Linked DNA regions of Orrella dioscoreae. The protein of the gene in region 2 interacts with the protein of the main gene of each other region in a pairwise test. Links are inferred from orthologs where the notes say so. Each region holds a gene or a part of one and is shown on either strand. Other genes may lie near its edges. The genes, in order: nuoG and ODI_RS17160.

Evidence for each region.
Region 1: the proteins of ODI_RS17160 (region 2) and nuoG interact in binary tests that used the Escherichia coli proteins (3 or more experiments, as listed by UniProt). The link is inferred for Orrella dioscoreae from one-to-one orthologs.

Annotation. Positions count from the first base shown.
Region 1 is NZ_LT907988.1:1,465,181-1,477,940, reverse strand. Bases 804-3,866 are described here. They hold nuoG (NADH-quinone oxidoreductase subunit NuoG), read right to left. Parts: upstream 3,468-3,866; coding sequence 1,140-3,467; downstream 804-1,139. Other genes in these bases: nuoF (NADH-quinone oxidoreductase subunit NuoF), read right to left, coding at 3,485-3,866; nuoH (NADH-quinone oxidoreductase subunit NuoH), read right to left, coding at 804-1,140. In the rest of the region: NADH-quinone oxidoreductase subunit NuoI, read right to left, coding at 1-40; more of nuoH, read right to left, coding at 67-803; more of nuoF, read right to left, coding at 3,867-4,867; NADH-quinone oxidoreductase subunit NuoE, read right to left, coding at 4,864-5,358; ODI_RS06845 (NADH-quinone oxidoreductase subunit D), read right to left, coding at 5,396-6,649; ODI_RS06840 (NADH-quinone oxidoreductase subunit C), read right to left, coding at 6,651-7,271; ODI_RS06835 (NuoB/complex I 20 kDa subunit family protein), read right to left, coding at 7,340-7,816; ODI_RS06830 (NADH-quinone oxidoreductase subunit A), read right to left, coding at 7,855-8,214; ODI_RS06825 (porin), read right to left, coding at 8,559-9,674; ODI_RS06820 (phosphatase PAP2 family protein), read right to left, coding at 9,923-10,657; ODI_RS06815 (metallophosphoesterase family protein), read right to left, coding at 10,672-11,529; ODI_RS06810 (diacylglycerol/lipid kinase family protein), read right to left, coding at 11,526-12,509. UniProt on the Escherichia coli protein: NDH-1 shuttles electrons from NADH, via FMN and iron-sulfur (Fe-S) centers, to quinones in the respiratory chain. The immediate electron acceptor for the enzyme in this species is believed to be ubiquinone.
Region 2 is NZ_LT907988.1:3,701,516-3,718,064, forward strand. Bases 6,806-9,589 are described here. They hold ODI_RS17160 (formate dehydrogenase subunit gamma), read left to right. Parts: upstream 6,806-7,803; coding sequence 7,804-8,376; downstream 8,377-9,589. Other genes in these bases: ODI_RS17155 (substrate-binding domain-containing protein), read right to left, coding at 6,806-7,631; ODI_RS17165 (formate dehydrogenase beta subunit), read left to right, coding at 8,373-9,589. Also shown: araD (L-arabinonate dehydratase), read right to left, coding at 1-815; ODI_RS17125 (GntR family transcriptional regulator), read left to right, coding at 974-1,681; ODI_RS17130 (NAD(P)-dependent oxidoreductase), read right to left, coding at 1,711-2,622; ODI_RS17135 (Bug family tripartite tricarboxylate transporter substrate binding protein), read right to left, coding at 2,658-3,677; ODI_RS17140 (LysR family transcriptional regulator), read left to right, coding at 3,864-4,763; molybdenum cofactor guanylyltransferase MobA, read right to left, coding at 4,774-5,352; GTP 3',8-cyclase MoaA, read right to left, coding at 5,359-6,468; more of ODI_RS17155, read right to left, coding at 6,543-6,805; more of ODI_RS17165, read left to right, coding at 9,590-9,977; fdhF (formate dehydrogenase subunit alpha), read left to right, coding at 10,027-12,903; formate dehydrogenase accessory sulfurtransferase FdhD, read left to right, coding at 12,925-13,788; ODI_RS17180 (formate dehydrogenase subunit delta), read left to right, coding at 13,830-14,078; ODI_RS17185 (OFA family MFS transporter), read left to right, coding at 14,206-15,873; ODI_RS17190 (FMN-binding negative transcriptional regulator), read left to right, coding at 15,992-16,549. UniProt on the Escherichia coli protein: NDH-1 shuttles electrons from NADH, via FMN and iron-sulfur (Fe-S) centers, to quinones in the respiratory chain. The immediate electron acceptor for the enzyme in this species is believed to be ubiquinone.

The DNA.
Region 1 (12,760 bases), 2.2 Mb from region 2 along the record:
TCAGCATCAGGCTGCCGAAGAAATCCTTGATCGCTTCCATAACTCTTGCCTTTGTGCTCGGTCGCTTCAGTGCCAGATGTTCCAGGGCGTCTGCATCCAGATCGCCACCACCACGAGCCAGACGCCCGTCAGTGGGATGAAGATCTTCCAACCCAGACGCATGATCTGGTCATAGCGGTAACGCGGGAACGATGCGCGGAACCAGATGAACAGGGACACGACGAAGAAGGTTTTCAGGCCCAGCCAGATCCAGCCCGGGATCCAGTTCAGCGGCGCGATGTCCACGGGCGCCATCCAGCCGCCCAGGAACATGATCGAGGCCAGGGCCGACAACAGGATCATGTTGGCGTATTCACCCAGGAAGAACAGGGCGAAGGCCATGCCCGAGTACTCGACCATGTGGCCGGCCACGATTTCCGATTCGCCTTCCACCACGTCGAAGGGGTGGCGGTTGGTTTCGGCCACGGCCGAGATCACGTAGATGACGAAGAGCGGCAGCAGCGGCAGCCAGTTCCAGGACAGGAAGGTGATGCCGCGCTCGGCGAACCAGCCGCGGCCTTGGCCCAGCACGATCTCGTTCATGTTCAGGCTGCCCGACACCAGCAGCACCACCACCAGCACGAAGCCGATGGCCAGCTCGTAGGACACCATCTGGGCCGAGGCGCGCAGCGCCGCCAGCAGGGCGTACTTCGAGTTGGAGGCCCAGCCCGCCACGATGACGCCGTAGACGCCGATGGAGGTGATGGCCATGATGTACAGCAGGCCGGCATTGACGTTGGCCAGCACCGCTTCCGGACCGAAAGGCACCACCGCCCAGGCGGCCAGCGCCGGCATCAGGGTGACCACCGGCGCCAGGATGTACAGGACCTTGTTGGCCTGGCTGGGGACGATGACTTCCTTGGTCAGCAGCTTGAAGACGTCGGCGAAGGGCTGCAGCAGGCCGCGATAGCCCACGCGCGTGGGCCCGAGGCGCACGTGCATGAAACCGATCATCTTGCGTTCCCAGTACGTGAGATAGGCCACGCACAGGATGATGGGCACGGCGATGATCAGGATCTTGACGACCGTCCACACCACCAGCCAGGCCGTCGGGCCCAGCAACGCCACGCCTTGGCTTTCAAGAACGTTGAGCCATTCCATCAGGCACGCTCCACCGTCAGTTGACCGAAGGCGCTACCCAGTGCCGCAGTCTGCTCGAAACCGGCCGCGACGCGCACCGCGCCGTCCGCCACGTTGTTGTCCACCGCCAGCGGCAGCGTCACGCTGCCTTGCGCCGACGCCACCCGCACAGCCTGGCCGGCCTCCAGGCCGAGCTTGGCCAGGGTGGCGGCGTTGACCTTCGCCTGGGGCGCGCGCGAGGACGCGGTTGCCTGCAGCGAAGGGGCGCGGCGCACGATGGCGTCGCTGCGGTAGATCGGGAGATCCGCGGCGCGTTCCAGCCCGCCCTGCGCGGGCTTGCCCACGCCGAGCGCGGCCTTGACGTCGTTGGACAGGCGGCCTTCGATGCCCCCCACCAGCGCGGCGTCACGCACGCCCTCGGAGGTTTCGTCGTCGAAGCCCTGCAGTTGCAGCACGTTGCCCAGCACGCGCAGCACCTTCCAGGCCGGACGCGTCTGGCCCAGGGGCGCAACCGTGCCCTTGAAGCTTTGCGCCAGGCCCTGGGCGTTGATGAACGTGCCGGAGGTCTCGGTGAACGGCGCCACCGGCAGCATGACGTCGGCCCATTGTTCGGCCGAAGAACGGTAAGGCGTGAGCGCCACCGAGAACTGCGCGGCCTTCAGCGCCTCCACGGCCTGGGCGCCGTTGTCGGCATCCAGCAGCGGTTCGGCGTGCAGCACGACATAGGCCTTCAGCGGCTCGGCCAGCATGGCCTGCGCGCCCTTGCCGCCCTGCCCCGGCACGGCGCCGGCCAGGTAACCGCCCAGCGTGTTGCCGCCGGCGGTCAGGAAACCGAAACGCGCGGCCACGGCATCGGCCAGGTGGCGGGCGTTGGCGGCCAGCAGGCTGGCCTCGGGCGCGGCGACGGCCTGGTTGCCCAGCAGCACGGCGGTCTGCGTGCCGGCAGCCAGGAATTCGGCGATCTTGCGGGCAGCCTCGCTCGGCTCGACCGCGGCGAAGGCAGCCGGCGTTTCCGTGGACTTCAGGGCAGCCAGCGCCGCGCCGATCTCGGCCAGCGCGCGCGGCAGCGCCGAAGGCGCCACGGTCAGGCGGGCGGCGACCGGCAGCAGCGGATCGTCGGCCAGCGTGTCGACCAGCAGGATGCGCGCGCCGCGCTTGGCGGCCTGGCGCAGGCGCTGGGCGATCAGCGGGTGGTCCTTGCGCAGGACGGAACCCACGACCAGCACGCAGTCGACGGTGTCGAGGTCGGACACGGCCATGCCCAGCCACGGCACGCCAGCACGGGCGGCGTCGAAGGACGCATCGGTCTGGCGCAGGCGGAAATCGATGTTCTCGGAACCCAGCGCGCGCGTCAGGCGGGCCAGCAGCGAGAACTCTTCAGTCGTGGCGTATTCAGTGGCAAGCGCGCCGATCTGGCCGGCGCCGAAGCTGTCACGCACGCGGGTCAGGCCCTGGGCGACGGATTGCAGCGCTTCGCTCCACGACACTTCGCGCCACTGCCCATCACAGCTGCGCACCATCGGGGCGGTCAGGCGGTCTTCGTGCAGGCCTTCGTACGAAAAGCGGTCACGGTCGCTGATCCAGCACTCGTTGACGGCATCGTTCTCGAAGGGCACCACGCGCAGCACACGCTCGCCCTTGACCTGGACGACCAGGTTGGCGCCCAGGCTGTCATGCGGGCTGACGCTGCGGCGGCGCGCCAGTTCCCAGGTGCGGGCCTGGTAGCGGAACGGCTTGGAGGTCAGCGCGCCGACCGGGCAGAGGTCGATCATGTTGCCGGACAGCTCGGACTCGACCGAACGGCCCACGAACGTGGTGATCTCGGAGTGTTCACCGCGGCCCACCATGCCCAGCTCCATCACGCCGGCCACTTCCTGGCCGAAACGCACGCAGCGGGTGCAGTGGATGCAGCGCGACATTTCCTCGGCCGAGACCAGCGGGCCCAGGTCCTTGTGGAACACCACGCGCTTTTCTTCGTTGTAGCGCGACGACGAGCCGCCGTAACCCACGGCGATGTCCTGCAACTGGCACTCGCCGCCCTGGTCACAGATCGGGCAATCCAGCGGGTGATTGATGAGCAGGAACTCCATCACGCTCTTCTGGGCGGACACGGCGCGCTCGGAAGCGGTGTGCACCACCATGCCGTTGGTCGCGGGAGTGGCGCAGGCGGGCAATGCCTTGGGCGCCTTTTCCACGTCGACCAGGCACATGCGGCAGTTGGCCGCGATGGACAGTTTCTTGTGATAGCAGAAATGCGGTACGTACACCCCGAGCTTGTGGGCGGCATGCATCACCATGCTGCCTTCGGGTACTTCGACCTTATTGCCGTCGATGGTCAGTTCAACCATGATCTCTCGTCCAACCTTTACAGGTACTTCGGCACCACACAGCACTTGTGCTCGATGTGGTGTGCGAATTCGTCGCGATAGTGCTTCAGGAAGCCACGCACCGGCATCGCGGCGGCGTCGCCCAGCGCGCAGATGGTGCGGCCCATGATGTTGCCGGCCACCGAGTCCAGCAGGTCCAGGTCTTCCTGGCGGCCCTGGCCGTTCTCGATCCGGTTGACCATGCGATAGAGCCAGCCCGTGCCTTCCCGGCACGGCGTGCACTGGCCGCAGCTTTCCTCGAAATAGAAGTACGACAGGCGCTGCAGCGACTTGACCATGCAACGCGTCTCGTCCATCACGATGACCGCGCCCGACCCCAGCATCGAGCCAGCCTTGGCGATGCTGTCGTAGTCCATGGTGCAGTCCATGATGATGTGCGCGGGCAGCACCGGCGCGCTGGAACCGCCGGGGATGACTGCCTTCAGCTTCTTGCCGCCGCGCATGCCGCCGGCCAGTTCCAGCAGCTTGGAGAACGGCGTGCCCAGCGGGATCTCGTAGTTGCCCGGACGCTCGACGTCGCCCGACACCGAGAACAGCTTGGTGCCGCCGTTGTTGGGCTTGCCGATTTCGAGGTAGGCCGCGCCGCTGTTGCGGATGATCCAGGGCACCGCCGCGAAGGTCTCGGTGTTGTTGATCGTGGTGGGCTTGCCGTACAGGCCGAAGCTGGCGGGGAAAGGCGGCTTGAAGCGCGGCTGGCCCTTCTTGCCTTCCAGCGATTCGAGCAGCGCGGTTTCCTCGCCACAGATGTAGGCGCCATAGCCATGGAAGGCATGCAGCTGGAAATCGAATTCCGAGCCCAGGATGCCCTTGCCCAGGAAGCCGCCGGCGCGGGCTTCCTCCAGCGCCGCTTCGAAGCGCTCGTACACCTCGAAGATTTCGCCGTGGATGTAGTTGTAGCCCACGTTGATGCCCATCGCGTAGGCCGCGATGGCCATGCCCTCGATCACGATGTGCGGGTTGAAGCGCAGGATGTCGCGATCCTTGAACGTGCCCGGTTCGCCTTCGTCGGAATTGCAGACGAGGTACTTCTGGCCGGGGAAGCCGCGCGGCATGAAGCTCCACTTCAGGCCGGTCGGGAAGCCCGCGCCGCCACGGCCGCGCAGGCCCGAGGCCTTCACCTCGGCAATGACGTCCTCGGGCTTCATGCCCGTGGTCAGGATCTTGCGCAGGGCCTCGTAGCCACCGCGCTTGACGTATTCCTGCAGGCCCCAGTTGTCGCCGTCCAGGCCCGCCATGATCTGCGGCGAGATGTGGCGATCATGGAAGCACATGGTGCGGGCGGCATCGTTGCCTGCCGGATCGGGGGCCAGGCCCTGCGAGTAGTTGCGCAGGTCGAAACGTTGGAGATCGAGCGTAGTCATAGTGAAGCGCCTTGGGCTTTCAGATCGTCGAGCATGGCGTCGATGCGTTCCTCGGACATGCGCACGCACATATGGCGGTTGTTCACCAGCAGCACCGGGGAATCGCCGCAGGCGCCCATGCACTCGCCTTCGACCAGCGAGAACAGGCCATCGGCCGTGGTTTCGCGGAAACCGATGCCCAGCTTCTTCTTCAGCAGGTCGGCGGTCTTTTCACCGTCGCGCAAGGCACAGGGCAGGTTGGTGCAGACCGAGATCTTGATCTTGCCGACCGGACGCACGTCGAACATGTTGTAGAACGTGGCGACTTCCTGGACGGCAATGGGCGGCACGCCCAGGTAGTTGGCGACGTCCTCGATCACCTCGGGCGAGACCCAGCCGGCTTCGACCTGAGCAATGCCCAGCGACGCCATGATGGCGGACTGTCTCTGCTCGGCGGGGAACTTGGCGAGTTCCCTGTCGATCTTCTGGTAGGCCTGTTCGGAGAGCAGCATGATTTGAATCCGAAAATAACGGTGCGAGCCGGCCGCCTTAGCGGTCGATCTCGCCGAATACGATGTCCTGCGTGCCGATGATGGTCACGGCGTCGGCGATCATGTGACCGCGCGCCATCTCATCCAGCGACTGCAAGTGCGCGAAACCCGGGGCACGTATCTTCAGGCGGTACGGCTTATTCGCGCCGTCGGCCACCAGGTAGATGCCGAACTCGCCCTTGGGATGCTCGACGGCGGCATAGGCCTCGCCGGGCGGCACGTGGAACCCTTCGGTGTACAGCTTGAAGTGGTGGATCAGCTCTTCCATGGTGGACTTCATGCCGGTGCGCTTGGGCGGCGCGACCTTGTGGTTGTCCGTCATGACCGGGCCGGGATTGTTGCGCAGCCACTCGATGCACTGGCGGATGATGCGGTTGCTCTGGCGCATTTCGGCCACGCGGACCAGGTAGCGGTCATAGCAGTCGCCGTTCACGCCCACGGGCACGTCGAAGTCCATCAGGTCATAGACTTCGTAGGGCTGCATCTTGCGCAGGTCCCAGGCGATGCCCGAGCCACGCAGCATGGGGCCGGTGAAGCCCAGGGCCTTGGCGCGATCGGGATCGACCACGCCGATGCCCACCAGGCGCTGCTTCCAGATGCGGTTGTCGGTGAGCAGCGTCTCGTACTCGTCGACACAGGCGGGGAAGCGGTTGGTGAAGTCTTCGATGAAGTCCAGCAGCGAGCCCGAACGCGCGTCGTTCATGACGCGCATTTCCTTTTCGCTGCGGTACTTGCTGTTCTGGTGCTGGGCCATCGTGTCGGGCAGGTCGCGATAGACGCCGCCCGGACGGTAGTAGGCCGCGTGCATGCGCGCGCCCGAGACCGCTTCGTAGCAGTCCATCAGGTCTTCACGCTCGCGGAAGGCATACAGGAACACCGCCATGGCGCCCACGTCCAGCGCGTGCGAACCCAGCGACATGAGGTGGTTCAGGATGCGCGTGATTTCATCGAACATCACGCGGATGTATTGCGCCCGCAGCGGGGCTTCGATGCCCAGCAGCTTCTCGATGGCCATGACGTAGGCGTGCTCGTTGCACATCATGGACACGTAGTCCAGGCGGTCCATGTAGGGCAGCGCCTGGATGAAGGTCTTGTGCTCGGCCAGCTTCTCGGTGCCGCGATGCAGCAGGCCGATGTGCGGGTCGGCGCGCTGGATGACTTCGCCATCCAGTTCCAGCACCAGACGGAGCACGCCGTGGGCGGCCGGGTGCTGCGGGCCGAAGTTCAGCGTGTAGTTCTTGATTTCAGACATCTCAGCGACCTATCCCGTAGCTGTCCTCGCGGATGATGCGCGGGGTGATTTCCCTGGGTTCGATGGTGACCGGCTGGTACAGCACGCGCTTCTGCTCGGGGTCGTAGCGCATTTCGACGTTGCCCGACAGCGGGAAGTCCTTGCGGAACGGATGGCCGATGAAGCCGTAGTCGGTCAGGATGCGACGCAGGTCGTCGTGGCCCTCGAAGACCACGCCGTACAGATCGAACGCTTCGCGCTCGAACCAGTTCACGCCGGGCCACACGCTGGTCAGCGACGCCAGCACGGGGAATTCCGACGAGGGGGTGAAGGTGCGCACGCGCAGGCGCCAGTTGTGCGTGACGGACAGCAGGTGGATCACGACCGCGTAGCGGCCGGGATAGGCAGGCGCCGTGCCCTGGGGATCACCGACCTTGCCCACGCCATACGTGGAGTAGTCGACGCCACAGAGGTCCACACAGGTCTCGAAGCGCAGGCTGGATTCGTCGCGCAGGCGGGTCGCGACGGGCACCCAGCTTTCGGCGGGCACGGTCAGCGTGAGCTCGCCCAGCGCTAGGGTCAGGGACACCGCGTCGCCGAAGGCGGCTTGCAGATTGTTTTGCAGGGTTTCTAGCCGGGTCATGTCATGTATCGTCGTTACAAGCGATGAGGCCTAGCTGAGGCGGCGGGCCGCGATGGCCCGCGGCACGCTCAGCGGGCGATGGTGTTGGTCTTGCGGATCTTGTTCTGCATCTGCAGCAAGCCGTAGACCAGCGCCTCGGCCGTGGGCGGGCAACCCGGCACGTAGACGTCGACAGGGACAATGCGGTCGCAACCGCGAACCACCGAGTACGAGTAGTGGTAGTAGCCACCACCGTTCGCACAGGAACCCATGGACACGACCCAGCGCGGCTCGGGCATCTGGTCGTAGACCTTGCGCAGCGCGGGACCCATCTTGTTGCACAGGGTGCCTGCCACGATCATCAGGTCCGACTGGCGCGGACTGGGGCGGAAAATGATGCCGAACTGGTCGAGGTCATACCGGGCTGCGCCGGCATGCATCATCTCGACCGCGCAACAGGCCAGACCGAAGGTCATGGGCCACATCGAACCGGTCTTCGCCCAGTTGATGAACTTGTCGGCGTTGGTGGTGATAAAGCCTTGCTTGAGGATGCCGTCTATGGCCATAGCTGTCTCTGTCTCGCTGACTCAGGAACGCGGCGGGATCACTCCCAGTCCAGCGCGCCCTTTTTCCATTCGTAGATGAAGCCGACGGTGAGCACGGCGAGGAACACCATGACCGTCCCGAAGCCGACCATGCCCAACTCGCCCTGCGCAATGGCCCAGGGGAACAGGAAGGCGATTTCCAGGTCGAAAAGAATGAACAGGATGGCGACGAGGTAATAGCGCACATCGAACTTCATGCGCGAGTCTTCGAAGGCCTCGAAGCCGCATTCGTAGGGGGAGAGCTTTTCCGCATAGGGCTTGCGCGGACCGATGGCCGCACCTGCCAGGAGAAGGCCGAACCCCATGAGGGTTGCCACCACGATGAATAGCAGGACGGGAAAGTATTGGTGCAGGTTCATCCAGGAACTTCCGACAAGTGCGCAAACTTATAGATTGTAGCATTCGTGAAGTCTCAAGCACCTGACCGAAGGCTGACGAACAGACAGCCTGCGTGGCGCTTATTCCCCACGACCGCCACCATCCGGTTGATCGGCGACACAGCCATGTCCGCAAGACACACCGTTCCACGGACAAGACAGTTCCCACGCCCGCCACGCCGCCCCAACAGATCGAACAGGCAAATGAAAAAGCCACCTCCGAAGAGGTGGCTTTCTTGAGCGGGCCCGAAGGCCCAGCCCGATCAGGCTTCGACCCGGCCACGAGGACCGGGCTCGGCAGGCGCGGCAGATGCCGCGCTGACCGATTAGAAGCGGTGACGCAGGCCCACGCCGACAGCGGTGCTCTTGACGTCGTCCAGGAACGCGTAGTTCTTGGCGTACGAACCGTAAGCGTACACGTTGGTGCGCTTGGACAGGTCGTAGGTGTAGCCCAGGCTGTAGACGTTCTGGGTGGCGTCGGCAGTGCCGGCACCGTTCGAGACCGACTCGTTGGGGTCAGCACGCTGCCACGAACCGAACAGGCTGCCGGGGCCCACGGGGGCCGACAGACCAACCAGGTACGACTTGACCTTCAGGCCGTCGTTGTAGACGTTCGAGTTGAAGCCCGTACCGTCGATGGTGTAGCCGCCTTGCAGGCTAGGAGCAGCCGAACCGATCCAGCCGTCCTTCGATTGGCCGTAGGCCAAAGCCAGCTTGACCACTTCGAAGTCGTACGTACCGCCGACCAGCCACGCGTTGATGCGATCGCTGCCACGGGCCAGAGCCGAGTTGCCGTTGATGCGGTCATACGAAGCAGCAACGTTCAGGGGGCCGTTGACATAACGCACGCCGGCGTTGATGGCACGATCCTTACGGTTGGTCTGGAATTCGGAGGTATCGCCATCGGCAATATCAAAGGAGTACAGCGCGCCGACCTGGAAGCCACCGAAGCTGGGGGTCAGGTACTTGACGGCGTTGTCATAGCGCAGCGTGGCGGTTTGACCGAAGGACGAACCAATGTGCGATTGACCGTAGGAAGCGGCGAACGGATCGATCGGGCCGAAGAAGTCCGACGACACGTTGGTTTGACGACCGACGGTCAGCGTACCCCAGTTGTCCGAAGCCAGGCCCAGGGTGGCTTGACGACCGAACAGGCGGCCGCCTTGGCCCGAGCGGCCGGTACGCGAGTTGAAGCCGCTTTCCAGCGTGAAGATGGCGCGCAGACCGTCACCCAGGTCTTCCGAGCCACGCAGGCCCCAGCGCGAACCGCTTTGGGTGCCATCGATCAGACCGGTGCGCGAAGCCTTTTCCAGTCCACCACCCTTGACTTGCTGGTAGCCGACGCCAACGTCAACGATACCGTACAGGGTCACCGAGGTTTCCGCTTGGGCGGCACCAGCGAAGCCGGCCAGCACGGCGGCGGCGAGCAGAGTCTTTTTCATTTAAGAAATCTCCGAAGATTTGAGTGACTGGAGCATCGGGTAGATCATCAAACCCGCTACCCCGCTAACTCCGCGAAGGGAAGTTGAAGCTATTGCATCAAAAATCCTCTGGCGTGGCTATGTTCTGCGCCGGAAAAGTCGCAGAACAGTGCCAGGTTGTTGGGTTCGTGCAACATCAAAGGGGGACAAATTGGGAATTGCGAGGGTTTACCCGGCAACCTTGCTTCATAGGCAAGATTGGCGCGCCCTCAGATTCGTCCCTGATATTCCCGCTGCGACACCAGCACACATGCCAGCAACCATGCGCCGGTCACGGCGTAAGCAGCCAAGACGTCGCTGAAATAATGCACCTGCAGCACCACCCGGCTGTAGCCGATGGCGGCGACCAGCATCCCTGCCAGCCCGGCGACGGGCAGGCGCCAGTTGCCGGGCACGGTCCGCAGCAACAACCAGGCCAGCATGCCGTAGACCGACAGCGCCCCGGTGGCATGCCCGCTCGGGAAGCTCCAGCCATGCGCCTCGGCGAACCCGTGCACATGCTCGGGACGTACCCGGGCGAAACTCGCTTTCAGGAAGGTATTGAGATAACCCGCAACGGCCGTGGCGGCGACCCACACGCCGGCGTCCTTCCAGCGCCGGCGCCACAACAGCACCAGGAGCACCGCCGCCCCCAGGCCGATGAGGAAGTTCCGGTCACCCAGGGTCGTGAACAACGCCAGGCCCTCGAGCAGGGGCGCTGGGGCATGCTGCGCCAGCGACGCCGCCAGTGCCGCGTCGAAGGCCACCTGCCTGGATGCCGCGCCACCCTGCCCGACCGCCAGCACGGCGAATATCGCCCCCCCGGCGCCAGCCCATATCAATTTGGACCTGCTGCCACCCTGCCCCAGTCGCCACGCCGCCAGCGCGCCAACGCTCGCGCCCGCTGCCAGCCAGGCAAACAGCACGATGCCCGGGTGCCTGCCCAGCAACTCGGCCCACGCCATTCCAGGCCTCCCCGTCAGTGGTAGCCGAGCGCGACGCCCAGCGGATCAGGCTCGGCCACGCGCCACGCCTGGCGCGACAGTGCCAGTTCGTGCTCTGCGGCGGGAACGAAGGAGTTCGCGCTGACGAGGTAGTCCCAGCGCTGCACACGACAAACGGAGGCGCGCGTGCGTTCGGGCGCCCAGTCGATGATGTTCACGGAATTGGGCACGCCACCGCGTATCCGCTGCGACACCGCCGTGCCGGCCTGCACGGCCCAGGTGCCCTGCTGGTTGATGCGTGCGGGCAGCGGCGCCACATACGGCAGGTGGATATGTCCGCCCAGCAGCAAGTCGGCGCCGGCTTGCGACCACACGCGCATGGCGTTCTCGCGCCCCCCCGCCAGATTCACCTGATCGCTCTCCACGGCTGCCACCAATGGATGGTGCATCAGCACGATGCGCAACTGGCCTGGGCGCGCGCCATCCAGCAGGCGCGCCACGCGCTCGATCTGGCGGGACGAGACATAGCCGTTCTTGTGCCGCTGCGGCCGCGTGGAATCCACGCCGATGGCCAGCAGCGTGTCCGAGGAATAGACAGGCTCGCGATCCGGTCCGAATGCGCGCCGGTAGTTTCCATAAGGATCCAGCAGCCGGGCCACGATATTGAAGAGCGGAATGTCGTGATTGCCGGGCACCACCAGCGTGGGTACGGCCAGTCGGTCGACGAAACGGCGGGCGGCGGCGAACTGCGCGCTGCGGGCGCGCTGGGTGATGTCCCCGCCCAGCAGCACCAGTTCAGGCTGACAGGCGCGGACCAGCCCCACCAGGGCATCAACCACCGCGGGTTGCTCGGTGCCGAAGTGCGGATCGCTCAGATGCAGGACAGACGTCATGCGCGGTCCGCCGGGTCGATGTCACGCGGCACCAGCAAGGGCAGCTTGTGCTCGGCGACGCGGTACACCAAGGGCGCATCCATATGGAAGATCTCGCCATCCATCGCCACCTTGTGGCGATTGCGGCGCCCTTCCTTGCGCAGTTTCACGCGCAGTTCATGGAAGCCGAAGCTGACGACGTTTTCCGCGCGGCCCAGGCGGCTCAGCATGCCCAGCAGGATCATGCCGTAGAGCGCCAGCGTGCCGACAGGCTTGGGGCTCATGGCCACCAGGCCGCCTCGCCGCAGGATCTCGCCCTCCGTGAAACCCAGCTGTTCGAGCTGCAGCGGGTTGTTGCCCACGACCAGCGTCGGCGTGCGCAACTCGCGCAGCTCGCCGTCCTTCACCAGCTCCAGCCTCAACTGGCGCGGCCGCTGCAGCAAGGTGACCAGGCCCGAGATCAAGGCCACGAAGCGGCTGCGGCCATAACGCTGCTTGTAGGCCTCGCGGTCTTCCAGCAATTGCGGATACAGGCCGACACTGGCATTCACCAGGAATGCACGGCCATTGAGCGTGCCCACCTGCACGGGAACGATGTGCGCGTTCAGCAAGGCGTTCGTCGCGCGCTCGGTATGGGCAGGAATGCCATAGGCGCGGCCAAAGTAATTGAACGTGCCTTGGGGCAGGATGCCAAAAGGCAGTCCCGTCCCCAGGACGACCTGCGTCACGGCATTGAGCGTGCCATCGCCGCCGGCGGCCACGACCACGCCATGATGGCGGCGCGCCTGCTCCGCCGCCCATTGCGCCGCGGCGGTCAGATCCGAGGGATCGCGCACGAGCTTGATTTCATGGCGGCGGCCGCCTGCCTGCAACACGCGCTGGATGACCGCGCGCGTGTCGCCCGCGTCGTCACGGCCCGATCCCGCATTCAATACGATAAAGAACGGCGCCTGCGCAGGCACGGGCTCGCCATGGGTGGGTAGGGGGTGATCGTTCAGCATGGCCGCACCTTATCCCATGCCCCAGGGGGGAACAACACGCCCGCCCTGGGACAGGTAACGAAAATGCAAGACGCATGCAGCCCTGCCAAATCAGGCGCTGGCGGGCATTGCGAAAGACCTCGATACGCCACAAGCCATCGCATCGCATCCCTGCCTTTTTCACGACAGCCCTTGCAGGCGGGCGCTTTGTGGCCTGGTTACAAAATACACATTGGGTAGCCGCCATCGTCCCGTCTTCATCCCGCGCCGTC
Region 2 (16,549 bases):
ATGGCCACGGCCACGGCATTGCCCACGGCGGCGGCCGTCACGATCCGGTTCGGCGTCAGGTCTTCATGCACCATCTCCACGATGCGGCGCCCCACGGCCGAGGCCATGCGGATGTGGTTGGCGTCCGGCGCCGGAATCGAGCTGGCGCCCGGCAGGGTCAGGCCCATCGCCTCGGCAATGGCGGTCATGGTGCTGGCCGTGCCCATGGTCATGCAATGTCCATACGAGCGCGCGATGCCGCCCTCGGCCTCCGTCCACTCCTGCGCCGACATCAGGCCCGCGCGCCGGTCGTCCCAGAACTTCCACGCGTCCGAGCCCGAGCCCAGGTACTGGCCGCGGTAGTTGCCGCGCAGCATGGGGCCGGCGGGCAGGTAGATCATGGGCAGGCCCATGCTGAGCGCGCCCATCACCAGGCCCGGCGTGGTCTTGTCGCAGCCGCCCATCAGCACCGCGCCGTCCACCGGATGCGAGCGCAGCAATTCCTCCGCCTCCATCGCCAGCATGTTGCGATACAGCATGGTGGTCGGCTTCACATAGCTTTCCGACAACGACAGCGCCGGCAGCTCCAGCGGAAAGCCGCCCGCCTGCAGGATGCCGCGCTTGACGTCCTCGACGCGATGCTTGAAGTGCGCGTGGCAGGGGTTGGCGTCGGACCAGGTGTTGAGGATGGCGATGATGGGCTTGCCCATCCACTCTTCAGGCGCGTACCCCATCTGCATGGTGCGGGACCGGTGCCCCGAACTGCGCAGGTCGTCGGGGGCGAACCAGCGCGCGCTGCGCAGCGTGGCGGGGTCCTTGCGGGGAGCGTCGCTCATGGAATGCCTGTCTCCGTGTGTGGCATGTCCTGGCGGTGCCAGGGATTTTTCCGGCTGGGTGGCCGTCTTTTTCGAAGTAAAACACTAATATATTAGTGCGTCAATGCTGGGGCGCCCGCGCGCCCAGCCTACAATGTGCTGCCTTCGAGATTGCCTGAATGAAGCTGGACACCCTGCCCGTCGACCTGCACCTGGACCGTTCCCGCCATGCCGCCCCGCAGGTGGTGGAAAAACTCCGCGAACTGATCCTGTCGCTGGCGCTCGAGCCCGGCACCGTGCTCTCGCGCCCGGAACTGGCCGAGCAGTTCGGCTTGAGCCAGACGCCCATCCGCGACGCCCTCATCCAGTTGCGCGATGAAGGCCTGGTCGACATCTTTCCCCAGCACACCACCGTCGTCAGCCGCATCGACGTGGCGGCCGCGCGCCAGGCGCACTTCCTGCGCCGCGCGCTGGAGCTGGAAATCGTCCATGAACTCGCCGGCAGGCAGGATCCCGCGCTGGCCGCAAGGCTGAACGCGCACATCGCCACGCAGGAAGCCTGCCTGCAGGCGGCGCGCTACGCGGACTTCATCGTGTCGGACCAGGCCTTCCACCGCGAGATGCACGAGGCCGCGGGGGTGACCGCCCTGTGGGAACTGGAGCAGCGCTACAGCGGCCACGTGCGCCGCCTGCGCCACCTGCACCTGCCCGAGGCCGGCCAGGCGCAGCGCATCCTGCGTGATCACCGCCGCATCGTCGGCGCGCTGGTGTCAGGCAATGCCGCCGCCGCGCAGACAGCCTTGCGCGAGCACCTGTCCGGCACGCTCAGCCACGTCGACGACATCTGCGAACGCTATCCGCAGTATGTGACACGCCCGGCGAAGTAAGCACCGGGCGGCGCTGTCAGCCCAGCCTGTCAGGCCTGCTCGTCCACGCCCGACAAGGTCTCCACCAGCTTGCCCAACGCACTCCAGTCCAGGCTGCCTTCCCCTGCGCTGCACACGCCTTCCAGCAGTTGCGCGATGAGCGCGGCGCCGGGCATGAAGACGCCCCGGTCCTGTCCGGCCTGCAAGGCCAGCCGCAGGTCCTTGCGCATCAGTTCGGCCTTGAAGCCCGGCTGGAAGTCCCGCTCGATCAGGCGCAGCGCATTCTTCTCCAGCACCATGCTGCGCGCGGCGCCGCCCAGCAGGGCCTCGCGCACCACGGCGGGCGGGACGTCGTGGCGGCGCGCCAGCGCGAACGCCTCGGCCACGCCCAGCATGACACCCGTGACCGCGACCTGGTTGCAGGCCTTCACCACCTGGCCCGCGCCGACGCCGCCCACGTGCGCCACCTTCGACCCGATGGCCTGCAGATAAGGCAGGCAGGCCTCGAAGACCGCCGCGTCGCCTCCCACCATGCAGCTCAGGCTGCCGGTGGCCGCGCCCTGCTGGCCGCCGCTCACCGGCGAATCCAGCATGGCCACGCCGCGCTCGGCCAGCCGCGCCGCGAAGCCGCGCGTCGCGGGCGCGCTGATGGTGCTGGTGTCGATCACCGTGCTGCCCGCGGCCAACGCCTGGGCCAGTCCGCCCTCGCCGAACAGCACGGCCTCGACCGCCGCGGTATCGGACAGGCACAGGAAGACCACGCGGCATGACGCACCCAGCGCCGCGATGCTGTCGGCGGCCTGGGCACCCTGCTCGACCAGCGGCGGCATGGCCTGGGCATTGCGGTTGAAGACGGTCACGGCATGCCCGGCGCGCAACAGCGAACCGGCCATGCCGCGCCCCATCACGCCCAGGCCGATGAAGCCGACGCGGACAGGGGAAGAGGATTGAGTCGCAGACATCGTGTGCCAGGCTCCTTGTGCAAGGTTGGGGGGGATCAGGGTTTGGGCAGGGTGCGCAGCGAATCACCGATGAGTTCATAGCCCGCGTCGATCTGCTGCTGGAAGGCGGGGCCGTCGGCATAGTCGGTCATGAGGCCCGTCTTCTCGGTGAAACCCTTCCAGGCCGGCGTATCCAGCGCGGCCTTGAACGCGTCATGCAGCGTGCGATAGACGGGCTCGGGCAAACCGGCAGGCGCCATCAGGCCCTTCATGTTGTCCAGCGCCACCGGGTAGCCCAGCTCGGTCACGGTGGGCACGTCGGGAAAGGCCGGCACGCGCTTGTCGGAGAACACAGCCACCGGCTTGATGCGCCCGCCGTTGATGAGGCCCATCACCTCCTCGGGCGCACCGAAGGCCATGTCGACCTGCCCGCCCGCCAGCGCCAGCAGCGAATCGGCGGCGCCCTTGTAGGGCACGTGCAGGAAATTCAGCCCGCTCTTGGCCTGGAACACCAGCATGGTGGAGTGGAACAGGCTGCCCTCGCCCGTCGAGCCATAGGACAGCGAACCCGGCGCTTTCTTCGCCTGCTCGATGATCGACTGCATGGTCTGGTGCGGCGAGTCCGCCTTCACGGCCAGCACCGAGGGCAGGCGCGCCACTTTCAGCACCGGCGTGAAGTCCTTGCGCGGGTCGTACGAGAGCTTCTGGTGATTGCCCACCGAGGTCGTCTCGCTGCCGCCGCCCACGAAGAGCTGGTAGCCGTCGGGCTTGGCCTGCGCGATCTGCTGCGCGGCCAGCGCGCCGGCCGCGCCGGGCCGATTCACCACCACCACGGGCACCGGGAACGTGTCCTTCACCGCATTGGACAGCTGTCGCGCGATCTGGTCGGCCGAGCCGCCCGGCGCAAAGCCCACCACGATCTCGATGGACCGTTGCGGCGTCCAGTCCTGCGCGGCCGCGGGCGCTGCCCCCAGCAGCGCCGCCATGCCCGCGCCGGCCCCCGCCAACCGGACGCTGCGCCACGACAATGAAAGGAAATGCCCGGCACGCGCCGCGCCTTGCTGGATGCGAATCATGTCTGTCTCCGTCTTATGGTTATTCGCCAGGTGCGTCGGTGCGCCCCAGCTTGTCGGGCAACTCTAGCAAGGCTGGGGGACGGTAGAAAGTGATAAATTCCGCAAGGCTTTCATCGCTTTTATCGAACACAAGAACGCGCCCAGACGGCCTGCACGCCGGGGCCGCGGCCACACCAAGAGACAACGATGACCCTCAAGCAGCTGGAAGCCTTCTATGCCGCCGCCACCTCGGCCAGCTTCGCGGTCGCGGCCGCGCAATTGCATCTCTCGCAGTCCTCGCTTTCCAAGCGCATCGCCGAACTGGAACAGACGCTGGGCCGGACACTCTTCGATCGCGCCGGACACCGGTCCGCGCTGACCGCCGCGGGCAAGCTGCTGCTGCCGCGTGCGCGGGACATGCTGGCCGCCGCCGACGCGGCGCGCGCCGCCGTGGGCCAGGACGATCCGCTGCAAGGCCTGTGCCGCTTCGGCCTGGGAGAACTCGCGGCCATGACCTGGCTGCCGCGCTTCGTGGCGCGCTGCCGGGAGGACTTCCCGGCGCTGCAACTGGAACCGCAAGTGGACATGGGCCAGGCGCTGGAAAGCCGGCTGACCAGCGGCGAACTGGATTTCGCCGTGGTGGCCGGCTGGTCCTCGCACAATGCCATTGCCTCGCACACCATCGCCGAGGTGCGCTATGGCTGGGCTGGCGCGCCCGAGCTGCTGCGGGGCCGACGGATCATCACGGCCGAAGTGCTGCAGGACGTTCCCGTGATCACCATGCCGCCCGCGGCCGGCTCCACCCGCCTCTTCGATGCCTGGCTCAGCGCCAACACGCTGGCCGTGCCGCGCCGCCTCGTCTGCAACAACATGTCCGCCATCGCGGGACTGGTGCGCGCAGGCATCGGCGTGAGCTTCTTTCCGGAAGGCTGGCTGAAACCGCTGGTGGAGCGCGGCGCGGTGGCGGTCCTGGACAGCGACCCGCCTTTGCGTGCGCTGCACTACTCCTTCCAGTGGCGGCGCGACGACATCCGGCCGGCCCTGGCGGCCCTGCGTGAACGGGTGGTGCAGGTGGCGGACTTCAGCGTGCCGCACCCGCTGTGGTGAAGACGGGCGCTCAGCCCTCGCGCGCGAGATCCTCGGGCGTATTGAGGTTGTCGAAAGCCTCGGCCTGGTCGTCGAAATCCATCGCCACGGCGCCGGCCTCGCGCAGCCACCCTTGCACGCGGCGTTCGCCGCGCGACAGGTAGTCCAGCAGGCCGGGCAACAGGGTGGTGGCGGCCAGCATGCACACGGGCTGCCAACGGCCTTGCGTGGCCGCCACGGCAAGCGGCGCGTGCGCGGCTTGCGCCGCCTGCAGCAGGCGGCTGGCCAGGTCGGCCGGCACCCGCGGCATGTCGCAGGCCCAGGTCAGCACCCAGCCCGCGGGCGCGACCGGCAGGGCCGACGCGAGCCCCGCCAGCGGCCCCTGGTAACTCCCCAGCACGGGATCATCCGGCACCACCGTGCCATAGGCGGCGTAGTCCGCCAGGTTGCGATTCGCGCTGATCAAGAGGCCATCGACCTGCGGCCGCAGGCCCGCGCACACGTGCGCGACCAGCGGCTGGCCGCGCCAGGCCAGCAGGCCCTTGTCGCGCGCGCCCATGCGCAGGCCTTGTCCGCCCGCCAGGATCAAGCCGGTGAGGGTCTCGCGCATGAAGTGTCAGCCGCCGATGTAGCTCATTTCGATGCGACGCTCGCCAGCGGGCGCCTCGGCCCGGCCGCGCAACTCGGAATAGGCATCGGTGCGCCCGCCCCACAGGCTCGCCAGCAGGCCGCGCAACTGGTCCGGGTCCGCGCCTTGACGCAGCGGGCCTCGCAGGTCGTGCCCCTGCGAGGCGAACAGACAGGTATAGAGCCTGCCTTCGGGCGACAGGCGCGCCCGGTTGCAGTCGCCACAGAACGCGTGCGTGACGCTGGTGATGACGCCGATCTCGCCCGCGCCGTCGTCGTAGGCCCAGCGCTCGGCCACCTCGCCGGCGTAATGCGCCGACAGCGGCGAGAGCGGATGTTCCGCGCCGATGCGCGCCAGCACCTCGGCGCCCGGCACCACCTCGGCCAGGTTCCAGCCATTCGTGTTGCCCACGTCCATGTATTCGATGAAGCGCAGGACGTGGCCGGAATGCCGGAAGCGCCGCGCCATGGGCAGGATCTGGTGATCGTTCAGCCCGCGCCGCACCACCATGTTGACCTTCAAGGGGGCCAGGCCCGCCTCCGCCGCCGCGTCGATGCCGCGCAGCACGTCATCAGGCGAGAAATCGGCATCGCTCATCCGGCGAAACAGCACCGGGTCCAGCGCGTCCAGGCTGACCGACACGCGCGTCAGGCCCGCCGCGCGCAGCGCCCGCGCGCGGCGCGCGAGCAGGATGCCGTTGGTGGTCAGCGTCAGGTCCAGGGGCTTGCCTGCCGGCGTGCGCAATTCGGCCAGCATGCCCACCAGCGCATCCAGGTTGCGGCGCATCAGCGGCTCGCCGCCCGTCAGGCGGATCTTCTCCACGCCCAGGTCCACGAAATGGCTGGCCAGCCGGGCGATTTCCTCGAAGGTGAGCATGTCGGCATGCGGCAGGAACTGGTAGTTCGCGTCGAAGACGTCGCGTGGCATGCAGTAGCCGCAACGGAAATTGCAGCGGTCGGTCACCGAGATGCGCAGGTCGCGCAAGGGCCGTCCCCGCGCATCGAGCGGCGTCACGCCCGGCGCGGGCGCATGCCGCGCCGCGCCCGCGTAGGACGGGGCGGCAGGGGTGTCGCGTGCCAGGAAGATGACTTTGCTCATTGGAGGGATGTTAGATCGCGGGGGGCGGCCGCGCCCGAAAGCCCCTGTCGCCAGAGGTGTCCGGGCGCGGCGTGTCACCCTCTGCCGAAAGCCTGCTCGAAGGTCTGCAGCTCGCCGGTGTGGCGCGCATCGTAACCCACCAGCTGCCGCAGGTAGCCCACGAACTCTGGACTGCGCATCAGGCGCAACAGTTCCTGCATGGCCGGCTGCGCCAGGCTGGATTGATGCACCGCAAAGAAATAGCGCTCGCGCACCAGCGGAATGAATGCCAGGCCGAAGCGGCAGGCCGCCGTCTCGACGCCCACGCCGGTGTCGGCCATGCCGCTGGCGATGTGGGCGGCAATGGCCATGTGCGTGAATTCGTTGGTCTCGTAGCCCTGCACCGCGCTGATGGGAATGCCCGCGCGTTCCAGCAGCAGGCTGACCAGGTAGCGCGTGCTGGAACCGATCTGGCGGTTCACGAAGCGCACGTCCGGGCGCGCCAGGTCCGTGATGCCCCGGATGTTCTTGGGATTGCCCGGCTCGACGAACAGCCCGGTGTTGCGCACGGCAAGGTGGATCAGGCGGTAGTTGTCGACGTCCAGCCACTGCGCATAGCGCGCCATGATCGGCGCCTCGAATTCGCCCAGCGGCACCTGGAAGCCCGCCAGGTCGCATTCGTGGCGCTCCAGCGACGCCAGCGCCTCGATGGCCGTGCGGTAGCGCAATTCCATGCCGGGCGCGTGGCCGCTTCCGCTCATGTGATGCATCAGGGCCTCCACCGCGAAGCCGTGGCTGGCGTGCAGGCGCACGTGCGGCTCGCCTTGCGGCAGCAGGCGCTCCAGCTCTTCCTGCAGCTCGGACGCCATGCTCTCCAGCGTCGGCATCAGGCGCGCCTCGATGCGGCGGTTGGCCCACAGCAGGCGTTGCGCGAACGGCGACAGCTGCGTGCCCTGGCGGCGCTTGGTGATGAGCAGCGCCGTGCCGAAGCTTTCTTCGAATTTGCGCAACACCCCCCAGCCGTGCCGGTAGGACAGGCCACAGGCCTTGCAGGCGCCGGCGATGTGGCCGGTGGCATCGATGGCCGCCAGCAACGCCAGCACTTCCTGCAGGGAAACCCCTTGTTCACCATCCGAGCCGAGCAACCACGCGGGGCGCAGGCCGATGCGGAATTTATATGTCATTTAATTCTTATTGAAGCGGCCAAAAACCCGGATTAGAGTAGTCGGCACAGGAACCGCCAGACGGCGATGCGATTAATAATATGTTCCTGGAGACATAATAACCATCGTCATGCAGCCCGGCAAGGCAAACCGCCCCGGCCCGGCGCAGGACGATAGGCACAAGGAGCCAGACATGTCAGTCACCGGCCAACCCGGCGCTGGCGCGCCCATTCGCAAGGCCAGCATCGACCTGGCATCGACAGGCGCGGCACGCGGCACCGACCCGCTGCACAGCGTTCCGTCCGACCAGGCCACCCAGATTGCCGCCGCGCGCATCGTGGGCCTTTACAAGGACCAGCCCGGCGCCCTGCTGCCCATCCTGCACGCCATCCAGCACGAACTGGGCTGCATCCCGCCCGAAACCGTGCAGGTCGTGGCCGACGCGCTGAATCGTTCGCGGGCCGAGGTGCACGGGGTCATCACCTTCTATCCGCACTTCCGCAGCAAGCCCGCCGGGCGCCACGTGGTGGAAATCTGTCGGTCCGAGGCCTGTCAATCGCGTGGCGGCGAGCAGCTTGCCGACCACGCGAGAAAACAGCTGGGCTGCGATTTCCACGAGACCTCCGCGGACGGCGCCGTCACGCTGGAACCCGTGTACTGCCTGGGCCTGTGCGCCCAGTCGCCCTCCGTGATGATCGACGGCCAGCCGCACGCCCGCGTCACCACCGAGAAATTCAACCGGCTGATGCAGGGAGTGCAATCATGAGCGCCCCGCTCACCTTCCCCGCCGCCCCGCGCGAATCCACCGTCACGCTGTATGTGCCCCGCGATGCCGCGGCGCTGGCCGTGGGCGCCGATGCCGTGGCGAACGCCATCGAACAGGAAGCGCAGCAACGTGGGCTGTCCGTCGACATCGTGCGCAACGGCTCGCGTGGCCTGCTATGGCTGGAAACGCTGGTCGAGGTGGCAACGCCGGACGGCCGCGTGGCCTACGGCCCGGTCGAGCCCGAGGACGTGGCGGGCCTGTTCGAGGCCGGCTGGCTGCAAGGCAAGGCGCATGCGCTGTGCCACGGCCAGACCGAAGACATTCCCTATCTGAAGAAGCAGGAGCGCCTGACCTTCGCCCGCGTGGGCATCACCGATCCGCTGTCGCTGCATGACTACGCGGCGCACGGCGGCCTTGAAGGCCTGCGCCGGGCGCTGTCCATGACGCCCGAGCAGATCGTCGAGGAAGTCACGCAATCCGGCCTGCGCGGCCGTGGCGGCGCGGCCTTCCCCGCCGGCATCAAGTGGAAGACGGTGCTGGCCGCCGGCGGCGCGCGGAAGTACATCGTCTGCAACGCCGACGAAGGCGACTCGGGCACGTTCTCGGACCGCCTGCTGATGGAAGGCGACCCCTACGTCCTGATCGAAGGCATGACCATCGCCGGCCTGGCTGTGGGCGCCACCTCCGGCTACCTGTATGTGCGCTCGGAGTACCCGCACGCCATCGCCGCGCTGCAGCAGGCCATCACCCGCGCCCGTGACGTGGGCTGGCTGGGCAAGGACATCCATGGCAGCGGCCGCACCTTCGACCTGGAAGTGCGCGTCGGCGCGGGCGCCTATATCTGCGGCGAGGAAACCTCGCTGCTGGAAAGCCTGGAGGGCAAGCGCGGCGTGGTCCGCGCCAAGCCGCCGCTGCCCGCCATCAAGGGGCTCTTCGGCAAGCCCACCGTCATCAACAACGTCATCACGCTGGCCTCGGTGCCCACCATCCTGGCGCGCGGCGCGGCCTATTACCGCGATTACGGCGTGGGCCGCTCGCACGGCACCCTGCCCTTCCAGCTGGCCGGCAACCTGAAGCAGGGCGGCCTGGTGGAAAAGGCCTTCGGCCTGACCCTGCGCGAACTGCTCTACGACTATGGCGGCGGCAGCGCCTCGGGCCGGCCCCTGCGCGCGGTGCAGGTCGGCGGCCCGCTGGGCGCCTACCTGCCTGAATCGCAATGGGACGTGCCGCTGGACTACGAGGCCTACCAGAAGATTTCGGCCATGGTGGGACACGGCGGCCTGGTCGCGTTCGACGACACCGTCGACATGGCGCACATGGCGCGCTACGCCATGACCTTCTGCGCCGTGGAGTCCTGTGGCAAGTGCACGCCCTGTCGGATCGGCTCCACGCGCGGGGCCGAGGTCATCGACAAGATCCGCGACGGGCGCCAGCGCGAGCAGAACGTCGAACTGCTGCGCGACCTCTGCGACACCATGCTGGGCGGGTCCCTGTGCGCGCTGGGCGGCATGACGCCCTACCCCGTGCTCTCGGCGCTCAACCATTTCCCCGAAGACTTCGGCGTGCGCGCGCCGGCAGACCAGGACGCGCACGCGGCCTAGGCCCCCATCCATACCGTCCGGGCCAGGAAAGGCCGGCAAGGAGACAACCATGCTGGAAACCGTCATCAAGCGCGAACGCGATCTCGGCACCCCCGAGGCGGAGTCCGCCAACACCGTCACGCTGATCATCGACGGCCAGGCCATCACCGTGCCCGAAGGCACGTCGGTGATGCGCGCGGCCGCGCTGGCCGGCATCAACATTCCCAAGCTATGCGCCACCGACAGCCTGGACGCCTTCGGCTCCTGCCGCCTGTGCCTGGTGCAGATCGAAGGCCGCCGCGGCTATCCGGCGTCCTGTACCACCCCGGCCGAGGAAGGCATGGAAGTGGTCACCGAGAACGCCAAGCTGCACGCGCTGCGCCGCGGCGTCATGGAGCTGTACATCTCGGACCATCCGCTGGACTGCCTGACCTGCCCGGCCAACGGCGACTGCGAGCTGCAGGACATGGCCGGCGTCGTGGGCCTGCGCAACGTGCGCTATGGCTACGAAGGCGCCAACCACCTGACCAGCACGGTCGATGACTCCAATCCGTATTTCAGCTACGACGACACCAAGTGCATCGTCTGCAACCGCTGCGTGCGCGCCTGCGAGGAAACCCAGGGCACCTTCGCGCTGACGATCTCGGGCCGCGGCTTCGGCTCGCGCGTCTCGCCGGGCCAGGACGAGCCCTTCCTGCAAAGCGAATGCGTGTCCTGCGGCGCCTGCGTGCAGGCCTGTCCGACGTCGACGCTGCAGGAAAAATCCGTCATCGAACTGGGCCAGGCCGAACACGCCGTGCTCACCACCTGCGCCTATTGCGGCGTGGGCTGCGGCTTCAAGGCCGAGATGAAGGGCCAGGAAGTCGTGCGCATGACGCCGTGGAAGGACGGCAAGGCCAATCGCGGCCACTCCTGCGTGAAGGGACGATTCGCCTGGGGCTACACCACGCACAAGGAACGCGTGCTGAACCCCATGATCCGCAAGAACATCTCCGACCCGTGGCGCGAAGTGTCGTGGGAAGAGGCCATCCAGTACGCCGCCAGCGAGTTCCGCCGCATCCAGGGCCGCTATGGCCGCGACGCCGTGGGCGGCATCACCTCCTCGCGCTGCACCAACGAGGAAACCTGGCTGGTGCAGAAGCTGATCCGCGCCGCCTTCAACACCAACAACGTCGACACCTGCGCGCGGGTCTGCCACTCGCCCACCGGCTATGGCCTGAAGCAGACGCTGGGCGAATCCGCCGGCACGCAGACCTTCGACTCGGTCATGAAGACCGACGTGGTCATCGTCATGGGCGCCAACCCCAGCAGCGGCCACCCGGTGTTCGCCTCGCGCCTGAAGAAGCGCCTGCGCCAGGGCGCGCGCCTCATCGTCATCGACCCGCGCCGCATCGAACTGGTCAGCTCGCCGCACATCAAGGCCGACTACCACCTGCAAGTGCGGCCAGGCACCAACGTGGCGCTGCTGACCGCGCTGGCGCACGTCATCGCCACCGAGGGCCTGATCGACGAGGCCTACGTGGCCGAGCGCTGCGACCCCAAGTCCTTCAACGAATGGCGCGAGTTCGTCTCGCGCGCCGAGAATTCCCCCGAAGCCAGCGCCGAAGTCACGGGCGTGCCGGCCCAGGCGGTGCGCGGCGCCGCGCGGCTCTTCGCCACCCAGGGCAACGGCGCCATCTATTACGGCCTGGGCGTGACCGAGCACAGCCAGGGCTCCACCACCGTCATGGCCATCGCCAACCTGGCCATGGCCACCGGCAACGTCGGCCGCGAAGGCGTGGGCGTGAACCCGCTGCGCGGCCAGAACAACGTGCAGGGCTCCTGCGACATGGGCTCGTTCCCGCACGAACTGCCGGGCTACCGCCACATTTCCGACAACGTGGTGCGCAAGCAGTTCGAGGAAGCCTGGAACGTCACGCTGCAACCCGAGCCGGGCCTGCGCATCCCCAACATGTTCGACGCCGCGCTGGGCGGGACCTTCAAGGGCCTGTACTGCCAGGGCGAGGACATCGTGCAGTCCGACCCCAACACCCAGCACGTGGCCGCGGCGCTGTCGGCCATGGAGTGCATCGTGGTGCAGGACCTGTTCCTGAACGAAACCGCGAAGTACGCCCACGTCTTCCTGCCGGGTTCGTCCTTCCTGGAAAAGGACGGCACCTTCACCAACGCGGAACGGCGCATCTCGCGCGTGCGCAAGGTCATGGAGCCGCGCAACGGCCTGGCCGACTGGGAAGTGACGATGGCGCTGTCCAACGCGCTGGGTTATCCCATGAACTACACCCATCCCAGCGAAATCATGGACGAGATCGCGCGGCTGACCCCGACCTTCACCGGCGTGTCCTACGCCAAGCTGGAAAAAATGGGCAGCATCCAGTGGCCCTGCAATGACGCGGCCCCCGAAGGCACGCCCATCATGCACGTGGACGCCTTCGTGCGCGGCAAGGGCCGCTTCCTGGTCACGCAGTACGTGCCCTCGGACGAGCGCTCCACCCGCAAGTTCCCGCTGCTGCTCACCACCGGGCGCATCCTGTCCCAATACAACGTGGGCGCGCAGACGCGGCGCACGCCCAACGTCATGTGGCATGCCGAGGACGTGCTGGAAATCCACCCGCAGGATGCCGAGGACCGCGGCGTGGCGGAAGGCGATTGGGTCGGCGTGCAAAGCCGCTCGGGCGAGACCGTGCTGCGCGCGACCCTGACGGATCGGGTGCAACCGGGCGTGGTATACACCACCTTCCATTTTCCCGAGTCCGGCGCCAACGTGGTCACCACGGACAGCTCCGACTGGGCGACCAACTGCCCCGAATACAAGGTCACGGCCGTGCAGGTCATGCGCGTGTCGCAGCCTTCCGATTGGCAGCGCAAGTGGTCCCGCTTCACCGACATCCAGCAGAAGCTGTTGCGCGAACGGGCCCGCGAGTCCGACGTCGTGCCCGCCGGGAAGTAAGCCCACCAGGACCTCGCCCCCATGCCCAGCGCCGCCACCGGCACGCCCGACGTACTCGACGCCAACGAGACGCACGCCCTTGCCACCCACGCCACCCTGCCCGTCCTGCGGATCCGGGGCGGCGTGGCGGTGCGCGAGACGCTGACGGACACGCTGGCCGAGGAAACCCCCGTCGCGCTGGAATACAACGGCATCAGCCACGCCACGCTGCTGGCCACGCCCGCCGACCTGGAAGACTTCGCGCTCGGCTTTTCGCTGACCGAGGGCATCGTCGACAGCCTTCAGGACGTGCGCGACCTGAGCCTGCGCGAGGAAAGCGGCGGCGTGGTCGTCGCGCTGGAAGTCTCCAGCGCCAGCTTCGCGCGCCTGAAGGACCGGCGCCGGGCCATGGCGGGGCGCACCGGCTGCGGCCTGTGCGGCGTGGAGACCCTGCCCGAGGTGCTGCGGTCCGTGCGGCCCGTGTCCGCGGGCCAGCCCATTTCGCTGGAGGCCGTGCGCGCGGCCCAACGCGCCATGCGCGCACGCCAGGCGCTGCACGAGATCACCGGCGCCACCCATGCCGCCGCCTGGGCCGACGCCCAGGGCAACGTGCGCCTGGTGCGCGAAGACGTGGGCCGCCACAACGCGCTGGACAAGCTGGTGGGCGGCCTGGCCCGCGCAGGCATGGCGGCCTCGGCAGGCTTCATCGTGGTGTCCAGCCGGGCCAGTTTCGAGATGGTGCAGAAGGCCGCCTGGTCGGGCGCCCCCTTGCTGGCCGCGGTGTCCGCCCCCACGGCGCTGGCCGCGCGGCTGGCCGAGGACGCGGGCCTGACGCTGGTCGGCTTCCTGCGTGACGCCGACTGCACGGTGTATGCCCATCCGGAACGCGTGCGCCTGGCGCCCTGAATCCACACACCCACAACAACGACACCGCCGGAGACAGCAGCATGGATATCCCCAACCTGATCCGCATGGCCAACCGCATCGGCGATTTCTTCGGCGCCATGCCCGACCAGGCGGAGGCCCAGGAGGGCATCACCAACCACATCCAGAAGTTCTGGGAGCCGCGCATGCGCCACGCCCTGCTGGATTTCCTGGCCTCCCACCCCGACGGCCGCGACGGCGACGTGCAACTGCGCGAGAACGTCCACCGCGCTATCACCGACAACCTCGAGCGCCTGCGGCCCGCGGCCTGAGCCGGCGCGACCATGGCCTTCCCCGTTTCCACCCGCGCCGCCCCCAGGCGACGCTCGCTTTCCTGGCAACACCCGCAGTGACAACACAAAATCAGACATCGGTACACGATACGTCCGAGGAGACAGCATGAACACAGCGACCAGTACCCTGGGGATCCCGCCGTCGGCGGGCTTCCTGGACAAGGAAAGAACCATCGCAGGACCGGGCTTCAACCGCTGGCTGGTGCCGCCAGCCGCCCTCGCCATCCACCTTTGCATCGGCATGGCCTATGGCTTTTCCGTGTTCTGGCTGCCGCTGTCCAAGGCCGTGGGCGGCGCGGCGCCGCTGGCCTGCCCGGCCGACATGAGCCTCGTGGCCGAGCTCTTCACCACGTCCTGCGACTGGAAGATCTCCACGATGGGGTGGATGTACACGCTCTTCTTCGTGCTGCTGGGCTGCTCGGCGGCCCTGTGGGGCGGCTGGCTGGAACGCGCCGGCCCGCGCAAGGCCGGCGTCGTGTCGGCGGTGTGCTGGTGCGGCGGCCTGCTGATTTCCGCGCTGGGCGTCTATCTGCACCAGATGTGGATGCTGTGGCTCGGATCGGGGGTCATCGGGGGCATCGGGCTCGGGCTGGGCTATATCTCACCGGTCAGTACGCTCATCAAATGGTTCCCCGACAAGCGGGGCATGGCCACCGGCATGGCCATCATGGGCTTCGGCGGCGGCGCCATGATCGGCGCGCCGCTGGCCGACGTGCTGATGCGCCACTTCGCCACGCCCGACTCGGTCGGCGTCTGGCAGACCTTCCTGGCCATGGCCATCATCTACTTCGTGTTCATGATGTCCGGCGCCATGGGCTACCGCGTGCCGCCCACCGGCTGGAAGCCCGAAGGCTGGACGCCGCCGGCCTCGCAGGTCAACAACGCCATGATCACCAAGGGCCACGTGCACGTGAAGCGCGTCTGGGGCATTCCCCAGTTCTGGCTGGTCTGGGGCGTGCTGTGCCTGAACGTGACGGCGGGCATCGGCATCCTGGGCATGGCGTCGCCGCTGCTGCAGGAAGTGTTCGCCGGCCGCCTGATCGACCAGCCGCAACTGGGCTTCACGGACCTGGACAAGGGGCAGCTGGCCGCCATCGCGGCCATCGCGGCGGGCTTCACCGGCCTGCTCAGCCTGTTCAACATCGGTGGCCGTTTCTTCTGGGCCAGCCTGTCGGACAAGCTCGGCCGCAAGATGACCTATGCCATCTTCTTCGCGCTGGGCATCGTGTTGTACGCGTCGATTCCCTGGACCGGCCAGATGGGCCAGCTCGCGCTCTTCGTGGGCGCCTTCGGCATCATCCTGTCCATGTACGGCGGCGGCTTCGCCACGGTGCCTGCCTACCTGGCCGACCTGTTCGGCACGCAGATGGTGGGCGCCATCCACGGGCGGCTGCTCACGGCATGGTCGGCGGCGGGCATCTTCGGCCCGGTGCTGGTCAACTACATCCGCGAGTACCAGCTGTCCATCGGCGTGCCGCGCGCGCAGGTCTACGACATCACCATGTACATCCTGGCCGGCATGCTGGTGCTGGGTTTCCTGTGCAACCTGGCCATCCGCCCGGTCAACCCCAAGCACTTCATGACCGACGAGGAACTGGCCCGTGAGAAGGCCCTGGCGCACGAACGCGCCGTGGCCTCGGAAGTGCGCGGCAGCGGCAGCTCGACCTATCGCACGCCGATGGCCCTGGTGCTGTTTGCCTGGGCCGCCGTGGGCATTCCCCTGGCCTGGGGCATCTGGGTCACGCTGCAGAAGACCGCCGTGTTGTTCCACTGATACGCCACGCGCGGTCCACGCGGGAACGCCGCTCTCCGGGGCGGCGTTTTCCATTGCGGGATGCACGCTTGCGGCGCTATGCTTCATTTTGTCCTATGACAATAAAGAGCGCCGTCCCATGTACATTCCCGCCGCCTTCGCCGAGACCGATACCGCCGCGCTCCACGGCCTGATCGCCGCGCACCCCTTCGGCACATTGGTCACCCACGGCGCCCAGGGCCTGGACGCCACGCACGTTCCTTTCCTGCTGGCCGCGGACCAGGGCCCACAAGGCACGCTGCTGACCCACATCGCGCGCGCCAACCCCCTGTGGCAGCAGCATGCCGACGGCGAAGCCGTGCTGGTCGTCTTCTCGGGCCCGCAAGGCTACGTGTCGCCCAACTGGTATCCCAGCAAGCATGAGACGCACCGGCAGGTGCCCACCTGGAACTACCAGGTCGTGCACGCCCATGGCCGCCTGCGCATCCGCGACGACGAACGCCATGCGCGCGGCCTGCTGGCCCGGCTGACGCGCGAACACGAGACCCGCTCGCAGCAGTCGCCCCCCTGGAAGATGGGCGACGCGCCGCCAGACTACCTGTCCCAGCATCTGAAAGGACTCGTCTGTCTCGACGTCGAAATCGACCGCCTGGTCGGCGTGTCGAAGCTCAACCAGAACAAGGCCGACGCCGACCGC